3 regions of the Bacillus sp. GB_SG_008 genome follow, and region 1 is predicted to be linked to each of the others. Evidence: predicted binding sites of a transcription regulator. Region 1 holds the regulator's gene; each other region holds the start of a gene.
What was found. Region 1 encodes LexA, which represses DNA repair genes until DNA is damaged. Its sites were predicted from a motif close to CGAACATATGTTCG; they were not measured.
Positions count from the first base shown of each region.

Region 1 (6,684 bases):
AGTCCTATGTTAGTAACGGGAGATGTAGTTTAAAAGGATCGTCAAAGACGGTCCTTTTTAAATAGAAATTTTATTTTCTTTGTTTTGAAGTATTAAACATTTTTGGAAGAGTCACAAAGCGTGCACCTTTAGATGTAAGGTCAGGAATAAATTGATCAAGGGCATTTACAGAACCTTGTAGTTTCCCACCTGGTGCAGAGTGTTGCAAGAGAATACTTCCAGGGAAGGTATTTCCTAATACTGTGTTAGTAATTACCTCAGCGTTTAACCCTTTCCAATCTAATGTATCGACACTCCATTGAATAATCATAAAGTTTTGTTCAGTAGCCCACTTAACTTGATCTTCATTTATAATGCCATAAGGCGGACGGAATAGTTTCGGAGAATATCCTATTAGTTTTTGTAATATGTTTTCTGTTTTTAAAATTTGTTCATGATATTGCTCATCACTTATTTTTGCCAAGTTAGGGTGGTTATAAGTATGATTCCCCACGATGTGTCCCTCGTTAACAATTCGTTTTACAACTTCAGGATATCTTTCGGCATTTTCACCTAGCAAAAAAAATGTAGCTTTTACACCATATTTTTTTAACTTATCTAATACTTGTGGAGTATATAGGAGATCGGGACCGTCATCAAATGTGAGAGCAACTTCGGATTTATTATAAGGTCCTGCAAAAGCGTATGCATATTCTTCAACCCAAGGAAAAGGAGTCCATGATCCTCTCGTTGCTGCTTCTTTGGATTGAATCTGAAAAGGAAACGGGGCTTGTGATGAAACAGGAACTGATTTCATATAATCTAAAGGATAAGATGGGTTATGAATTGATGAATATGAAACCATTGAAGGAAGAACACAAGGCGAAATATGATTGTAGGGAGTGCCCTGAAAGGGAAATATTACTTTGGGTGGATAAAAAGAATACATGATTGAAATACCTCCTTAGAAAAGATAGAAATCTCTCTAAAACTTTTATATGCCAATAATTACAGTTTGGTTAGGGAAGAAAAAAGTGTGAGTAGTTTGTTTTTCACCCATATTTATGGGTGATAAGATTTATATCTCAATGGGGCGGGAGAGATAAAGAACCCCTCAACTACCTAATTTTTACTTTATTTTATAAAAATTGGAATAGTACCTTGTAATATTCAGTACTGAATGGTATATTATGGTTAATTAAGTACCTTGTATTGAATAGTACTGAATTGGGAAGGAGGATTGCCTTTGAACGTTCAATTTAAAAAAGGTGTATTGGAGCTTTGCGTTCTTGCGCTTGTAAGGAAACGAGATTGCTATGGCTATGAATTAGTTCAGCAAATTTCAAATAAGTTTTTAATATCAGAAGGATCAGTGTACCCATTGTTACGTCGTCTGACGAAGGAAGGGTACTTTCAGACATATTTAAAAGAATCATCGGAAGGGCCTCCGCGGAAATATTATCAGTTAACAGATCAAGGTGCAGAGCAACTCTATACGCTTGTGACAGAATGGCGTGATTTTGCAAGGGGAGTACAAGAAATTATTGAAGAGGTGTAGCGAATGACTAAAGAACAATTTTTTCATGAATTATCAGAACACCTTAGAAGATTGCCAGAAGAAGAACGGAACGAAATTTTGTATGATTACGAGGAACATTTTCGATTTGGAATAGAAGAAGGGAAAACAGAAGCGGAAATTATAAAAGCGCTCGGTTCGCCTAAAACAATTGCTAAGGAAACGTTAGCGTCTCATCGCTTAGAGCAGGTGAAGCATAATCCAACTTTTTCTAATGTAGCAAGAGCGATTGTGGCAATCATTGGACTCAGTTTTTTAAATTTAGTTGTTGTATTAGCCCCGTTATTAACAATCGGAAGTCTTATTTTCACACTTTGGACAGTTAGTGCTGTATTTGTTTTATCACCTTTACTTGTGTTAACAAAAATTATTTTTGCTCAAATTTTTATTTTATCTGATGTATTCGTTTCTATTCTACTCTTCGGTATTGGTTTACTTTTAGGGATTGGTGCTTATTATTGTACAGTTTGGTTTAAAACGCTTTTTGTCAAATACGCCAATTGGAATTTAAAAGTAATTAAAGGGGAGTAGATAAAATGAGGAAAATTGTATTCATAGCACTTGTTTGTATTGTGATTGGAGGAATTGGTTTATTTTTTGCAGGATCAGCTTTTTTTATGAAATCTGTGACTGGGTCAGCGGAAACAAAGAAATTGGAACAGAAACAATTTAAAAATGATCAAATTAAAAATATCAACGTTGACACAGATGTAGGAGATGTTGTGATTGAAAAAGGAAAGACTGATTCATTTGAAGTTCGGTATAATGGTAATCAGGAAAAACGAAAGTTAGACGTAAATGAGAAGGGCGAAACGCTACAAGTGGAAGTGAAAACAAAAAAGAAACATATATTTGATTTTTCTTTTTTTTCATTTGGTTTCAAAGGTGAAAGTTTAATAGTCGTTGTACCTGAACGCGTATACAATCAAATTGAAATAGAGACAGAGGCGGGAAATATTCAAGTGCGAGACATTCAAAGTGAAAATGTATCCGCACATACAGCAGCAGGTGAAGTAGAAATGAAGCAAATAAAATCGAATAACGTGAATACTTCATCTAGCGCGGGGGATATTGTTTTGCATAAAGTAGAAGGAAAAGTACTTGCAGAAGCAACAGCAGGAAATATAGAGGTAACGCAGCATAACCCGCAATATAGTATTGAAGCGGAGTCAGCAGCAGGAGATATCAATATTCAGCTACAGGAAGTACCGAAAGATGCCGTTGTAAAGGGCTCTTCTCATGCAGGAGATGTAAAGATTTTCGGGAAAGAAAATAAAGAAATTACATTAGGGAACGGAAAGGTACAGATTAGCGGGGAAACAGCAGCAGGAAATGTAAAAATCAAGACGAATTAAAAACAGACCAGCTCAGCTGGTCTGTTTTTAGTGTAAATGACGATAGACACCAATTACTTTTCCGATAACAGAAACGTTATCTAAAATGATAGGCTCTAAAGAAGAGTTTTCTGGCTGCAAACGGAAATGATCTTTTTCTTTGTAAAAACGTTTTACCGTAGCTTCATTGTCCTCTGTTAAAGCGACAACGATCTCACCATTGTAAGCAGATTGCTGTTGGCGAACAACAACTAAGTCTCCGTCAAAAATACCGGCTTCAATCATACTATCTCCGGAAATGCGTAACATAAATACTTGATCTGAGCCTGAAACGAGGTTTGCCGGAAGTGGGAAATGTTCTTCTACACTTTCAACTGCTGTAATTGGTGAACCAGCTGTAACTTTCCCGACAATCGGTACGTGAACGACTGGTTGTGTATCCGTTTCGATGTTATCGTTTCCTAAAATTTCAATGGCTCTCGGTTTTGTTGGATCGCGGCGAATGTATCCTTTTTCCTCTAAGCGAGATAAATGTCCGTGCACAGTAGAGCTAGAAGCAAGACCGACTGCTTGACCGATTTCACGTACGGAAGGCGGATAACCTTTTTCTTGTACTTTTTGTTTAATGAAGTCGAGAATGTCTTGCTGTCGTTTCGTTAACTTCTCCATGTTTTTCACACCTCGTTTTCTTTAAATTTTCTTACTTGTATTATAACATGTGAAAAAACATTCTACAAACATAAGTTCGAACGAATGCTTAGTTTGTGATACACTATGATGTGAAAAGTGAGATAGAGAAGAGGGTATGAAATGAATGCGATTATTTATGCACGTGTGAGCACGACGAAAGAAGCGCAGGAAACATCATTAGCACGCCAAAAAGATGAATTATTGCATTTAGCTAAGCGGTATCAAATGAATATCGTAAGAGTAGTAGAAGAGAAAGCGAGCGGATATAGCATAGAACGAGATGGTATTTTGGAAGTGTTAGATACTATTCGTGATGAACAAGTTGATGTGCTTCTCATCCAAGATGAAACACGTCTTGGGAGAGGGAATGCGAAAATTGCCTTAATGCATTGTTTACACAAAGAAGGAGTAAAAGTATATACACATGCACATAATGGCGAATTGCAGCTTTCTGACGCAGATTCAATGGTACTTGATATTATTGGTATAGTAGAAGAATACCAGAGAAAGATTCATAATTTAAAGATTAAACGTGGAATGAAGCGAGCTGTAGAAAATGGATTTCGTCCAGAGAAAAACTTAAAGAATCGTCATTTAAGCACAGGGCGGGAGAAAAAAGAAGTACCTATCGAAGAGATTGTTCGTCTGCGCCGCAATGAATTAACATTTGAAGAAATTGCAGCAACGCTTCGTGGTTTTGGTCATGAAGTATCAAAAGCGACTGTACATCGCCGGTATGTAGAGTATACGAAGCAATTGCTTGATAAACAAGAGTAACTATTGTATGATAATAATCAGTTTTTAGTAGAAAGGGGATTCGAGATGCTAAGTCACGAACTCATTGAACGCATTAATTTCTTAGCGAAAAAAGCAAAAGCAGAAGGTTTAACGGAAGAAGAGCAACGTGAGCGTCAATCGCTCCGTGAACAATATTTAAAAGGTTTTCGTCAAAACATGTTAAACGAATTGAAATCAATCAAAGTTGTTAACGAAGACGGTAAAGACGTTACGCCGAAAAAGTTAAAAGAATTAAAAAAACAAAATAAAGCAAAGTTAAATTAAAAGATGGGCGCAGCCCATCTTTTTTAAGTTTGATAGGAAAATTCATTATTTAACAACTTTCCAATTATGATTAGTCATCGCTTCGATTGTTTTTCGTTCTAATATGTAATTTGCAATGAGCTCAGACATATCAATTGGTATATCTTTTATAATGGGCTTATTTTGATACATTACGTAATTTCCGCCACCACTTGCACGATAATTGTTCATGACAACGTCATACTCTTGATGCAAGTGAATAGGAGACCCTTCATATTGTAGGGAAACGACTCTTTCCCCAACTGGTTTTGAAATGTTTAATATGTATGAAATTCCTTCCCACATATCGTAATTATAATGCTGCGGTTTTGGTTTGATATATGCAGGGTTTACAATGATATTTCCATCTGTATCTAACGAGAAATATTCGGCAGATAGTTCAAGGGCCTCTTTTATATCTTTTCCTGTAACACGAATGACCTTTAGGGTATTGGGATAAATATAATTCGAAACAATATCTCTCATTGTAATGCGGTTTGGAAAGCCGGAAGATTCATTATGAAACAAGCTTGTACAAGAAATATTCACTCCAGCTACATCCATCTGTACTTTATTTATAAATTCGATGAAGGGATGATCTTGCAAACGAGTTTGCATCGCATTGCGAATCAGCATATCACCAATAATAGTACCAATAGGTTGATCTAACCAACGCTGAGTTTGATTTTCATATGTAGATGCCAGTGAAAGTACCATTTCGTCTGCTGGAACATTTTCCGCAGATAACAATTCAGAATAACATTCCTCAACAATCCACTCGGTATTATCCTTTTTTAAGGAGACGTGTACTTTTCCTAATGATTTCCCATTGCTGCCCGCCTGTAAGACGGTTACTCCATTTATTTTTGTATGAGCAATATAGCGATGTTGGTGTCCTGTTAACAATACATCGATTCCTTCTACTTCTTGACATATTGCATATCCTTGATTTTCACCAGTTAAAACTTCTGTTGGCTCTCCAGTTTGCAAATCTCGTTCAAACCCTCCGTGATATGACACAATAAGTAAATGAGGTTGTTCCTGTTTACGAATATAAGAAATCCACTTTTTTGTTGATTTTAATGCATCTTCAAAAGTTAAATTTTCAATATGTTGTGGTTGTTCCCAGTTTGGGATGTAGTGAGTTGTAACCCCTAGTATCGCAACTTTTATATCAGGATGTATATGTTTAATGATATAGGGTTTTCCAAAGTAAGGCTCCATTGTTTTTTTATCTAAAATATTAGCAGCTAGGTAGGGCATTTTTGCATTTGTAATTGCTTTGTTTAATATGTCCATTCCATAGTTGAATTCATGATTGCCGATAATTGCTGCATCATAGCCGATATGATTGGCGATGATAGACATTGGGTGTTCTTCATGCTGCATATATTTGGCGTAGTAATAAGTAAACGGAGTTCCTTGAATGAAATCACCGTTATCGATCAAGATTACATGTTCATTTTGGGTACGTTCTTGCGCAATACGTGTTGTAAGTTTTGCTAATCCGAATTCTGCTTTTTCGTTATTTTGATAGTGAATAGGGTAAACCGTACCATGTACATCACTTGTTAGTAAGATAGTTATATTTACTACATGATTCAGATTCAATAGTATCAACCTTCTTTATTGTTATCTTATGATAAATCATAACAAATAATTTTAATAAAATATTTATGGCTATTATTGATTTCATTCTTAATTCAATTCGCAAATAGATTGTATAAATCATTTGTATCCTACTTGAAAAACGTCTTCTATTTTGGGTTAATAACTGAATAGAAAACGTTTTTTATATTTTTTATCTTTTTGTGTTGACTCTAACGTTACGTCATACTTTATCGTATGTACTAAGGGAGGGCAAAATGATGACAATGAAAGTAAAAGAAGTAGCAGATTTAGTTGGTATTAGTGTGCGCACACTACATCACTATGATGAAATTGGGTTATTAACTCCTGAGGAGACGACCGAATCTGGTTATCGCCTTTATTCCAACGATAATTTGGAGACATTGCAACAAATCC
Region 1 is NZ_JBPZSK010000005.1:93,338-100,021, forward strand. It holds gene ACTDJC_RS14265 (YfmQ family protein) at 1-33, shown strand, start outside; gene ACTDJC_RS14270 (peptidoglycan-N-acetylglucosamine deacetylase) at 71-928, opposite strand; gene ACTDJC_RS14275 (PadR family transcriptional regulator) at 1,226-1,537, shown strand; gene ACTDJC_RS14280 (HAAS signaling domain-containing protein) at 1,541-2,086, shown strand; gene ACTDJC_RS14285 (DUF4097 family beta strand repeat-containing protein) at 2,092-2,910, shown strand; gene lexA (transcriptional repressor LexA) at 2,938-3,558, opposite strand; gene ACTDJC_RS14295 (YneB family resolvase-like protein) at 3,700-4,356, shown strand; gene ACTDJC_RS14300 (DUF896 domain-containing protein) at 4,402-4,641, shown strand; gene ACTDJC_RS14305 (bifunctional metallophosphatase/5'-nucleotidase) at 4,687-6,270, opposite strand; gene ACTDJC_RS14310 (MerR family transcriptional regulator) at 6,528-6,684, shown strand, end outside.

Region 2 (6,684 bases), on a different contig from region 1:
TTTTTGTAACTCGTTTCTTCGGTCACGAATTTCTAATTCCGCTTCTGTACGAAGTGTATGAATTTCATCCTTTGCTTCTAACAGCGCTTCTTTTTTCAGTGCTTCTGCTTGACGATTTGCATCTTCTACAATACGCTTCGCTTCATTGGCCGCACCGTTAATCTTCGCTTCTGCAATGGACTTTCGAACAAAAAATCCAACAACTGCACTGATGATGGCCAGCAAAATGGAGATGAGTATCCAAACTACATTACTCATAATTTCACCTCCTCTTGCTATGAATGAAAAAAGACTGCATGGATGTACATTGTTTGCGCTTGCAACGTACAGCAATGACTGTCGTCCCGCCTTTTCAAGGGACTTTCTTCATTTCACAATTAAAATAGACATATGCTTATTTCGGAAAGTATCAGTCCTATCCGAATGTCACTTCTCTTCTTGAGAAGAGTGTATCGTATATAATATAAGAAAAAATATACATTATCATTGTATCTACCGCTATTTTCATTGTCAAGCGTTGTCTACTTTTACTTTCTTTACCTCTGATGAAAAATAAAAGACACGAAACCGTGTCTTTTAATCATTAAGAAGATTCATATCTTCTCCACTTCCAGATGCCGCTTCTTCACCAATGCCATGATGCTCACGAATAAAGAATGCAATTTCATCTGTAATTTCTGGATTTTCTTTTAGGAATTGCTTCGCATTTTCACGCCCTTGTCCTAAGCGTTCTTCATTATAAGAATACCAAGCTCCGCTCTTTTGAACGATATCAAGTTCAGAAGCCATATCTAAAATTTCACCTTCTCTTGAAATCCCTTCTCCATACATAATATCAACTTCTGCTACGCGGAAAGGAGGTGCTACTTTATTTTTTACTACTTTCACTTTTGTTTTATTACCAACAATGTCATTACCTTGCTTTAACTGCTCAGCACGACGCACTTCAAGACGTACTGTTGAATAGAATTTCAACGCACGACCACCTGGAGTTGTTTCTGGATTTCCAAACATAACCCCAACTTTTTCACGAATTTGGTTAATAAAGATTGCAATTGTTTTTGACTTGTTAATCGCACCAGATAATTTACGAAGAGCTTGTGACATTAAACGTGCTTGTAAACCGACGTGAGAGTCACCCATTTCTCCCTCAATCTCCGCTTTTGGAACAAGTGCTGCTACAGAGTCAATAACAATAATATCAATTGCACCGCTTCGTACTAATGCCTCTGCAATTTCTAATCCTTGTTCTCCTGTGTCTGGCTGAGATAATAGTAATTCATCAATGTTAACACCTAATTTTTGAGCATATACAGGATCCATTGCATGTTCTGCATCAATAAACGCCGCTTGTCCGCCTTGGCGTTGTACCTCTGCAATCGCATGTAAGGAAACCGTCGTTTTACCTGAACTTTCAGGTCCATAAATTTCAATAATACGGCCACGTGGATAACCACCAACTCCAAGGGCAACATCAAGTGCTAACGAACCACTTGGTATAGTAGAAATTCTTCGTTCCGCTTGCTCTCCTAGTTTCATAATAGAGCCTTTACCGAATTGTTTTTCTATTTGTTTTAACGCCATATCTAATGCCGCTTGACGATCACTCATTCAAAAATTCCTCCTTAACTTAAATGCTAACCTTATTATAATATTTTCTTTCCGTTATGCCAACAAAAATCGAACGTTTATTCGTTTTTTTATTTTCCAGTAGATGAAAACCTTTATTTTTCTATATAAAGTGAGACTTCCATCAATGTTTTTTTCTTCATCCTCCACTGATGGAAAGCACATCCAATCGTGCTTTTACGGACAGTGAGACCCCACCTATCTTCTTCGCTTTCTCTGAATCTTGAGGTGAGGTCTTACTATCCACAAATAGCGGGATAAAATAGCAGAAGCTAGAAGAGACTTATATCTCTTCTAGCTTCTTATACAGATGATAAAATCCATATTTGACAGTTCGTTCACGAATTTGCTGGCGACTTCCACTTAATGCAAGCGGAATAACAATCGTCGGCTGTTCATCCATTGCTAATCCAATAAATACTGTCCCTGGTTCTTTCCCTTCAGAGGCATCTGGACCAGCTACTCCAGTAAAACTAATTCCGATATTGGCTTGCATAAGTTTTTTCACATTTTCTGCAAGATAGCGAGCACAGACTTCACTAACAGCTCCATCCGTTTGTAAAATCTCTTCTGGAACATGTAAAATATGTTGCTTTACATCATTGCTATAACAAATTATGCCGCCTGTAAACACAGAAGACGCACCAGCTACTTCGGTAATACGATCACCAAATAATCCGCCTGTTAAACTTTCAGCACACGAAATCGTCAAACATTTTTGTTTTAACAAGGCAATTGCTTTATTATGAAGAAGATCTTGATTATATCCGTAAAAAAATTGCCCTACTCTTTGTAAAATCAATTCTTCTATATCATTTATTAGCGTTTCCGCCTCTTTTGCATCATGATGCTTTGCAGTCAAACGAAGCGTTACTTCTCCTTCAGAAGCAAGAGGAGCAATCGTTGGGTTCGTTTGAGCATCTATTAAGTCTTGAATCGTTGTCTCTAATTGTGATTCTCCAATTCCAAAGAATCGAAGAGTACGAGAATATAAATTCTCACCCGATGTAAAAGGGAGTAGCCAAGTCTCTACATAACTTGTATACATTGGATTCATTTCTTTAGGTGGTCCTGGAAGTAAAATATACACCTTGTTATCTTTACATAATCCCATCCCTGGAGCCATACCATGATCATTAGCGAACACAGTTGACCCCTTTAAAACAAGAGCTTGTTTTTTATTATTTTCCGTAAACTCTCTTCCCGTTCGTTTATAGTAGTCAGCAATTGAAGCGAGCGCTACTTCATCATATACAAGCTCTTCCTGCAGAGAAGAAGCAATTGTTTCTTTCGTTAAATCGTCTTTTGTCGGTCCTAATCCACCTGTAAAAATTAACATATCTGCACGTTTTTGAGCAATTTCAATTGCTTGACGCAAGCGATTATTGTTATCTCCTACAACAGTATGATAATATACATCGATTCCAATAGATGCCAGCTTTTCTGATAAAAATTTGGCATTCGTATTCGCAATTTGTCCAAGTAATAACTCTGTACCAACTGCGATAATCTCTGCATTCATCTTCCATTCCCCCATAAGCCGTTATTTCGAATTGACAAAAACCTCTCTATTTTTCCAGAAATAATCCCATCCTGAAATAATCGTAAAAATAAGCGCAATCCATATTGAAATTTCCGCAATTGGAATATGAATTAAATTGAATGGAACATCATGCAATAAGTACGCAGAAATTGCAATAACTTGCATCCACATTTTAATTTTCCCAGGCATCTTTGCAGCCGCTACTTCCCCTGTACCAGCTAATACAAGACGCAAGCCTGTAACGGCGAATTCTCGGCTAATAATAACAACAGCTATCCAAGTTGATACAAAATGTAAATCTACAAGCGTAATTAATGCTGCAGATACCAATAATTTATCCGCCAAAGGATCTAAAAATTTCCCTAGATTTGTTACAAGATTATGTTTTCTTGCATAATGGCCATCAATCCAATCTGTAGCAGAAGCAATAATAAAAACGATAGCTCCAGCTAAGTGCTGAATCGGTAATTCTACACTTCCAATTGTGTATGCTCCCCAATCAAATGGAACAAGCATAATAATTAAAAATATAGGAATTAAGAAAATTCTTGATACAGTAATTTTATTTGGTAAATTCACAGCTATTCCTCCATCATGTCAAAAACGGTTTGTGCATTGAAAAAAGTCATCGGAACGATGACTATTATTGCGCAGGTTGTTCTCCTAAGTTTTTAATCACCCAAATTTGATGATACATTTCTTCTGGATTAACTGGGAAAGCAACAGTTTGCCCATTAATTTTAATTTCAACATTTGGCGCACTACCAATGTTTAACCGCACAACATTTTTTGACCCTAAATCCTGTTGTTGTGTTTGCCCTTCCGTTAAAGTACCCGTATAGAGTACATTATTATTTTCGTCTTTAATATCTACATAACTTGTACCTTTTGCAATAACTTCTAATTTGAACTCTTTGTTATTGTGAATTTCCAATGTAGATACGTTCTTATTTGTCTCAACAAATTTAACATCTTCTTGAGATGCAGTTGGTTGTGACTGAGGTTGTTGAGGTGCTTCTTCTTTTTTATCTTCTTTCTTTTCTTCTTTCTTTTGATCAAGAGGTGAATTTTTCGCTTTCTCTACTTCTGTTTGTGCACTTTCTGTTTGCTTTACATGGCCGTCATCTTTCCCTAGCACAAATTGAAAAACAAACCAAATTGCAACACCAATCGCAATAATAAGCACTGTAATTAAAATTTTAGGCATATGATCTGCAATCGGTGATGAAGTTGCTCTTTGTACAGTTTCCTGCGTTTTTTGTCCTCTTGAAATTTGCGGAACATCTTGAGAAACTGACTGCGGTAACTCATGTTTATACTCTTCTAATACTGCCTCTCCATTTAGACCAACCGCTTCTGCATATTGCTTTATAAAGGCACGTGCGTAAAAATCCCCAGGCAATATGCTGTAATTTCCTTCTTCGATACTAATCAAATAGCGTTTTTGAATTTTCGTAACTTCTTGCAGCTGATCGATGGAAAAACCCTTCAGTTCTCTTGCTTCTTTCAGCTTTTGTCCTAATTCCGTCAATGCTAACACCTCAATATTTCTTTAAAAGTCAAACATGGAAAAATTATTCTGATTTCCTTGTTCAATTTCATCTACTAGGCTGTATTGAATTTCTTCATCGTAATCATTTCGTAACTCAATAATGTAATCAAAATCATCAAGTGTATATTCTGACTGACTCACAAATATATCTGGATGCTCTACAACTTTTGTTGATGGCAATCTCATAATTTCGCGAACAAGCTGCCAATGTCGTTCATTTGCGCGCTTCGTTGAAACAATTCCATCTAAAATAAAGATATTATTATCACTATATTCATCTTCAATTAATTGACTACGAACCGTCTGTTTAATGAGCGTCGATGATACAAAAAGCCACCGTTTATTTGCACAAACACTCGCCGCAACGATAGACTCTGTTTTTCCAACGCGCGGCATTCCGCGAATTCCAATTAATTTATGGCCTTCTTTTTTCATGATTTCCGCCATAAAATCCACAAGCAAGCCTAATTCATCACGAACGAAACGAAATGTTTTCTTATCATCCGCATCCCGCTGTATATACCTTCCATGTCGAACTGCTAACCGATCACGAAGCTTCGGTGAACGATATTTCGTTACGGTTATATTATCCATCGTATTTAGAATTGATTCAAGTCTAGAAATTTGTTCTTGATTATCACACATTAACAATAGTCCACGCCGAGCATTATCTACCCCATTAATTGTTACGATATTAATACCAAGCATACCGATCAACGAAGAAACGTCGCCAAGCAAGCCAGGTCGGTTTTTATGTATTTCATATTCAAAATACCATTCAATCATTTGATGACACTCCCCTTGCTTACTTTACACCTATGTACTATATTATATGATTTTTCCCTAATAGGAAAGCGAAATGTATAATAGAACTCGATTTAATCTAGAGATTTTCAACATCAACAAAAAAGAGAGGATTCCTCCTCCCTTTTTCTTACTTAGTGTTTTACCATTTTCACCATTAAGTTTGCGATTGTGTGTTGCTCTTGTTCATCTGCAACTTTCCACAGCTCCATCAATAATTTTTCTTGGTCATTACGCGCTTCTACTTCATTTGCTAAATAATCACCAATGCGATAAGCCATGTCATTAATCGCACCGCCATCTAACCCTTTTCCTTGCGCTTGCTCTAAACGTTCTCCTAAAAAGCCTTTCCATTGTTCAAAGTTTTCTAACACTGTCATTGTTAAGCACCTCACTATAAAGTAATGGAGTCATGTTTACTATTTGTTATTATGTCCTTTTTTATGTATGAACAGAAAACAAAATACAATGCTCCTTACTTTAAGCGCTTAACAATGCCAGCCCCCATTAACCCCAATGATTTGACCTGTTATATAAGATGCTTGAGGAGAAACTATAAATGCAACTGTGTTTGCAACTTCCTCTGCCATTCCTAATCGTCCAAGTGGAATTCCTTCTGCAATATCTTGCTTTTCTTCATCTGAAAATACACGTAGCATCTCTGTTTCAATTGCGCCGGGAGAAACAGCATTCACTCGTACACCACTTAATGCAACTTCTTTTGCCAGAGCTTTTACGTACGAATTTTGTGCTCCTTTTACCATAGAATATAACACTTCACATGAAGCACCTATTTGTCCCCATATGGAGGAGATAATGACAATATTTCCACTCCGATTTCGAATCATTGAAGGAAGTACAAACGAAATAAGTTTATATACATTTTTTACTTGCAGCTCCACCATCTCATTTAATTGTTTATCGGTAATATCTGTCGTTAATCCAAAGATACTTTTTCCAGCTGCATATACTACAGCATCAATTGGATGATGAATTTGAGACCATAGACGCTCAGCACTATCCACTTCTGATAAATTAGCTTGAACTGGAATAATACCTTCTAGTTCAAGCTGTAACTCCAAAACTTTCTTTTCACTTTGGTTATAATGGACATATACCGTATACCCATCTTTCACTAGCCGCCTTACAACGGCAG
Region 2 is NZ_JBPZSK010000001.1:963,581-970,264, reverse strand. It holds gene rny (ribonuclease Y) at 1-258, opposite strand, end outside; gene recA (recombinase RecA) at 577-1,611, opposite strand; gene ACTDJC_RS04925 (competence/damage-inducible protein A) at 1,913-3,151, opposite strand; gene pgsA (CDP-diacylglycerol--glycerol-3-phosphate 3-phosphatidyltransferase) at 3,173-3,751, opposite strand; gene ACTDJC_RS04915 (helix-turn-helix domain-containing protein) at 3,816-4,703, opposite strand; gene ACTDJC_RS04910 (DUF3388 domain-containing protein) at 4,725-5,510, opposite strand; gene ACTDJC_RS04905 (DUF3243 domain-containing protein) at 5,663-5,908, opposite strand; gene ymfI (elongation factor P 5-aminopentanone reductase) at 6,017-6,684, opposite strand, start outside.
Region 2: the regulator LexA is predicted to act here: its motif matches at 1,682-1,695, upstream of recA (recombinase RecA).

Region 3 (6,684 bases), on a different contig from region 1:
CCAATTATGGCGACTGGTAGTGCGATTTTTTTCTCGATTTGTGCACGGGAGAAACGAAAGCTTAAAAATCTTGAAGATGATGAATAAGAATTATTTCTATAAGAGCTGTTTACACGAACTTAGATGTGAACGGCTCTTTATTTTTATAAAATCTCTTGAAGCTAACGTTACGTCACCTTTTATAATGAAAACGAAAGGGTGATGGAAATGATTTCTATTCAACAACTGACAAAGGAAACAGGTGTGACAGTAAGAACGCTTCGATATTATGATCAGATTGGTTTGTTAGAGCCAAGTGGAAAGACAGAAGGCGGACACCGGCTATATAGTGAATGCGATGTACTGAAATTACAGCAAATTTTGTTTTTGAAAGAAATGGGTTTCCCTTTAAAAGAAATTACGAATATGTTAGAAAAAGAACGTTCCATTTTTAAAGAGGTTTTGCAAAATCAGTTGTTGTTCGTGCAAGAAGAACAGAAGAAGTTTTCTCGCATGGAAAAAATGTTGCAAGCTGTTTTATATTCCACTGATCTGGAAGGGGCATTCAATTGGGATATTATGTTTGAACTTATTCAGCTTTCACAGCAGTCTCCACGTATGCGGCAATTATTTCAGCAACAAGCATTTTCACAGGAAGAAGAACAACTAATTAAAAATTTACCAAACATGAGCGAGCAAAATGCGGAAGTGCAAGAGTGGATTATTTTATTAAAGAGAATGCGTCAGCTCATGCAAAAGAAGAAAGCACCAAGTGATGCAGAAGTACAAGGCATTACTGGCATTATTCTAGAGAAATGCAGAGAAATGGCAAACGGTGATGAGGCGTTTTTAGATAAATTGTGGGAAGTGCGCAAGTCAAAAGAGCAGTCAAAAATGATGAATATGTATCCGATTGAAGAAGAACTTCTACAATATATGGATGCTGCATTTGAAGTGTATATAAAAGGTGAGGAGAAATAATGAATATACTAATCGAGTATCGCTGGGCATTTTTAGTTGGCACTGAAATTGTGTTTTGGACGACCGCAATTAGTTTCTTTTTGCTCCGTTATGGATTTCGTTTACATAAAGCAAGTTTTATAGTAGGGATTGTGTTATTGCTAAATGAATTATTTATTTTAACGTTAGGTGTCGTTGATTATTATGAAACCGGGAAGTTTTCACAGTTTCAAGTTATTATCGTAATCATATTATTGTATGCTGTTTTTTACGGAAAGAAAGATTTAAGAAGGTTAGATTTACGTATACAGCGATTCATTGCAAAGCGGCGGGGAGAAGCATTGCCGATTATAGAAGAACCAGTAGAATTAACGGGCTGGGCACATACGAAGCAAGAGCTATTTCATTGGGGGATTCACTTTGTTTTATTTGCTGGTACGCACATTGTATTTTTCTTTTTGTATGGATTGGTGCCGCTTGAAAATATAGCTAGTTTTGATGCAGATGTATTTTTAAATGAAATCGCGAATCGTGTGAGTAAAGTGTGGAGAATTGTTTTTTTTGTAGATACGCTTATTACTCTCTCTTATGTTATTTTCCCAAAAAAGAAAAAGAAAAAGAAAGAGAAAGAGAAAGAGATGTTGCCGCGCTAGGATAACATCTCTTTCTCTTTCCGTGCCCTTTATTTCTCACGGCAGATACAGATCAATTTTTTTGATGAATACATGTAATCCACCTTGAGTAGAGTCAAGATTTGAGACACTCAAGCTCTTAAAGTTTTCTACTTGAAATATTCTTGTACTTTCTGTAATTATAGCGGTAATAGGATTACAGGGGCTTTTTAATATAATGGTTACCGCCAAAGGTAAAGGATCTCCACCTTTTAATGAGACAGAATTCAACTGAAGTAATGTTTTATTCTGATTATCAGTAAAATCTTGAAAAACAGGTTGATGGCTAGTGCCTCCTGGTATGAGAACTAGTACTGGGGAATTTGTTGATCCAATTGTATGATTTCCAAAAAAACAGTTATGAGTATTTGATTTATCTTTAAGACATTCCTCATCAGATTTGTCATGATGATCAGGCATATTGATGTTAAACCTCTTTTCTTTATTTTTGATACATTGTATTCCATAAGTAGAAAACACGTGTGGACAATGCGTGACGAGCTAGCTGTTCATTCAAGTTGAAAACATCTTGTTTGAGCTACGTGAATTTGGTGTATGTCAATATATAAAAAAGCTGCTGCCCTTAATGGACAACAGCTTTTTTGTTACCTCGTATTATCGGATAGTAAAACCCCTGAGGGAAGTTTCACTTTATCCCGCTCTAACAAGCAGTAAGAAAAGATGGGAGTGCAAGAAGAGGAACTGCTTGTAAGAGCCCGATTGGTTCAACTAACCTTCTGGGAAAAAAACGCTCCTAGAAGGAAGTTTCACTTTATCCCGCCCAAACAGCCGGTAAGAAGTTAGGCAAGGAAGAGAAGCAAACCGTCTGTAAGGGCCCGATTGGTTCAACTAACCATTCGGAGGAAAAGCATCTCCGAATGGAAGTTTCCCTTTATGCGGCGTCGTCTTTTTGTTCGTTTCTCAAAGTACTGTTTTTATATCCGTAGCTGAAATATACAATTAAACCGATAACTAACCAAACGCCAAAGCCAATCCATGTTGTTACTGGAAGCTGTAATGTTAGGTATCCGCAGAATAGAATTGCTAATATTGGAACCCATGGTACGAATGGTACTTTAAAGGCACGCGGCAAGTCTGGCTGTTTTTTGCGTAAGATGATAACGCCAATTGATACAACGATGAATGCGAATAATGTACCGATGTTTGTTAGTTCTGCTAGCTTGCTTAATGGAACGAAGCCAGCAAAGAAAGCAACCATAGCTGCTGTAATCCAGCTATTCATAACAGGTGTTTGCGTTTTTGGGCTTACACGAGAAAGTGCTTTTGGCAGTAGGCCATCGCGGCTCATTGCATAAAATAAACGTGTTTGTCCATATAACATAACGAGTAACACTGTTGTAATCCCAGCAATTGCTCCTAAAGAGACAAGGCCGGCAACCCAATCTTGATGAATATATTGCAGTGCAAATGCTACAGGGTTCTTTACGTCTAACTGACTGTAGGGAACGATTCCTGTTAATATTAATGAAACAACGATATATAAGATTGTACAGATTGCTAAGGAAGCGATAATACCAATTGGCATGTTACGCTGTGGATTTTTTACTTCTTCAGCAGCTGTTGATACAGCATCAAATCCAATATAAGCAAAGAATACAGTTGCAGCTCCAGTTGTTACGCCAGAGAAGCCAAATGGCATAAATGGTGTCCAGTTTTCAGGTTTTACATAGAAAGCACCAACACCGATGAATAGAAGAACAACAAATAATTTGATAGCTACCATAATAGCGTTAAAACGAGCTGATTTTTTTGCGCCTCTTGTTAATAACAATGTCATGATGAAAATAATGCAAATTGCCGGTACGTCTACATATGTTCCAGCCGCAGGGTTGTAAGCACTTGTTAAAGCATGCGGCAGTTTAATGCCAAATCCAGCTAATAATCCTTGGAAATATCCTGACCAACCAGATGCAACGGCTGAAGATGCCAATCCGTATTCTAGAATTAAATCCCATCCTAAAATCCAAGCGATTATTTCTCCAAATGTTGCATAGCTGTAAGTGTATGCACTACCTGATACTGGTACAGTTGAAGCGAATTCGGAATAACATAGTGCCGCGAATACGCAGGCTAAACCTGATAAAATAAACGATAAAATAAGTGCTGGTCCTGCATGTTCGGCTGCGGCAACGCCGGTAAGAACGAAAATACCTGTTCCGATAATGGCGCCGACTCCTAACATTGTTAAATCAAATGCCCCTAAATCCTTTTTTAAAGAAGCTCCTTTCTGCTGCGATTGTGCTAACATTGCGGAAATCGATTTTTTTCGAAATAGATCCATATAAATCCCTCACCCTCATAGTTGTTATAATATTCTGAACATTAAGATCAAGTTGTCGTATAATGTCGAATCTTTAAACGTATTGTAATATGAAAAATGGGCATTGTAAATATAAAATTTTTAGAAAATTCTACCTATACAAAAAACGATGGACTTCTTGTCGATATTTGTATAGGTGTTTTTATTGCTACGCTAAATTTCATTTTGGATGGTAGTATTAAGCGAAACTTCCATCAGTGGGGGTCTTATTGCCCGTTAATGCGGAATAAAGTGCGTATTGTGAATTATACAGATGAAGGAGATCCGATTTTTCAAACATTAGATTATGATGGAATCAATATAAACTATCTTTTTGATGATTCCAACGATAAATTTGGAGGAAGTCATAAAGGAAAAAAAGTGATGTGTGTAAAGGGATCATGGAAGAAAAAAGCGGTGAAGACGTAAGCTGTAAACTAAGTGAATGTAAAGGAAATCATGAGTATATCAGTTATTTTTTGCTGAAGGTACCTCATGAATAACCATGGGCAGATGCTTAGTAAATAAGCCTCTTTTTTGTTATTACATATTAGATTTGTAGAAACGCTGTCGAATTGTTTATCGAATGCTTGTTCGTTTTTTTGGTTTTTTTATGAGCATTCGTGGTAAAATGAGAATACAGATTTTTTACGAGGAGGGCGGATTTATTTGGAACATCAATTTGAAATTGTCTCAGAATATTCCCCGCAAGGTGACCAGCCAAGAGCGATAGAGCAGCTGGTAGCTGGGATTAAAAATGGTAAGAAACATCAAGTGTTGCTTGGAGCGACAGGAACGGGTAAGACATTTACGATTTCAAATGTCATTAAAGAAGTGAAGAAGCCAACACTTGTAATGGCTCATAATAAAACGTTAGCAGGACAGCTATATAGTGAGTTGAAAGATTTCTTTCCGAACAATGCGGTTGAATATTTTGTTAGTTACTACGACTATTATCAACCGGAAGCGTATGTACCACAAACCGATACGTTTATTGAAAAAGACGCACAAATTAATGATGAGATTGATAAATTGCGTCACTCAGCGACATCGGCTTTATTTGAACGAGATGATGTCATTATTGTAGCGAGTGTGTCTTGTATTTACGGTTTAGGTTCTCCAGAAGAATATAGTGAACTTGTTGTCTCTTTACGCGTTGGTATGGAGAAGGAACGCAATCAATTGCTTCGTGAACTTGTTGATGTACAATACGGCCGTAATGATATTGACTTCCAGCGTGGAACGTTTCGCGTGCGCGGGGATGTAGTTGAGATTTTTCCAGCATCCCTTGATGAACATTGTATTCGGATTGAGTTTTTTGGCGATGAGATTGATCGCATTCGAGAAGTGAATGCATTAACAGGTGAAGTATTAGCAGAACGTGAGCATGTGGCAATCTTCCCGGCATCTCACTTCGTTACACGCGAAGAAAAAATGAAAGTTGCCATTGAAAATATTGAAAAAGAATTAGAAGAACGTTTAAAGGAATTAAATGATAACGGTAAATTATTAGAAGCGCAGCGGATAGAGCAGCGGACACGTTACGATTTAGAAATGATGCGTGAGATGGGCTTTTGTTCAGGGATTGAGAACTACTCCCGTCATTTGACGCTCCGTCCAGCTGGTTCAACACCATATACATTATTAGATTATTTTCCTAAAGATTTTCTTATCGTGATGGATGAGTCGCATGTATCAGTGCCGCAAGTAAGAGCGATGTACAACGGAGATAAAGCGCGGAAACAAGTGCTTGTCGATCATGGATTCCGTCTGCCATCAGCGCTAGATAACAGACCGCTTATGTTTGAAGAGTTTGAAGAGAAAACGAATCAAGTTGTGTACGTATCAGCAACGCCGGGGCCGTATGAACTAGAACATGCACCGGAAGTTGTGGAGCAAATTATTCGTCCAACTGGGCTTTTAGATCCGCAAATTGATGTGCGTCCAATCGAAGGACAAATTGATGATTTATTAGGAGAAATTCACGACCGAATTGCAAAAAATGAGCGCGTTTTAATTACAACATTAACAAAGAAAATGTCAGAGGATTTAACTGATTACTTGAAGGATGTTGGTATTAAAGTAAATTATTTGCATTCTGAAATTAAAACATTAGAACGGATTGAGATTATTCGTGATCTTCGTCTAGGGAAGTTTGATGTGCTTATTGGTATTAACCTACTTCGTGAAGGGCTCGACATTCCAGAAGTGTCGCTTGTAGCAATATTAGATGCAGATAAAGAAGGATTCCTTCGTTCAGAGCGTTCGCTTATTCAAACAATTGGCCGGGCAGCACGTAATGCAAATGGTCATGTTGTGATGTATGCAGACCGAATTACAAAATCGATGGAAATTGCAATCAATGAAACGAAGCGTCGTCGTCAAATTCAAGAAGCATACAATGAAAAACATGGGATTACACCAAAAACAATTCAAAAAGAGGTGCGCGATGTTATTCGTGCAACGATGGCTGCGGAAGATACAGAAACGTATGAGACAGCACCACTAACTTCTAAGAAAATGACGAAAAAAGAACGAGAAAATGTTATTGCAAAAATGGAAGCGGAAATGAAAGAAGCTGCAAAAGCGCTTGATTTTGAACGGGCAGCTGAGCTTCGTGATTTATTACTAGAACTAAAAGCAGAAGGGTGAAGGCGATGAGTAAAGATTTTATCGTTGTAAAGGGTGCGAGAGCCCACAATTTAAAAAATATTGATGTCACCATTCCGAGAAATCAACTTGTTGTTGTAACAG
Region 3 is NZ_JBPZSK010000002.1:325,486-332,169, forward strand. It holds gene ACTDJC_RS06580 (hypothetical protein) at 1-87, shown strand, start outside; gene ACTDJC_RS06585 (MerR family transcriptional regulator) at 202-960, shown strand; gene ACTDJC_RS06590 (hypothetical protein) at 960-1,592, shown strand; gene ACTDJC_RS06595 (hypothetical protein) at 1,629-2,030, opposite strand; gene ACTDJC_RS06600 (amino acid permease) at 2,503-3,912, opposite strand; gene ACTDJC_RS06605 (DUF4362 domain-containing protein) at 4,009-4,359, shown strand; gene uvrB (excinuclease ABC subunit UvrB) at 4,600-6,582, shown strand; gene uvrA (excinuclease ABC subunit UvrA) at 6,588-6,684, shown strand, end outside.
Region 3: the regulator LexA is predicted to act here: its motif matches at 4,514-4,527, upstream of uvrB (excinuclease ABC subunit UvrB).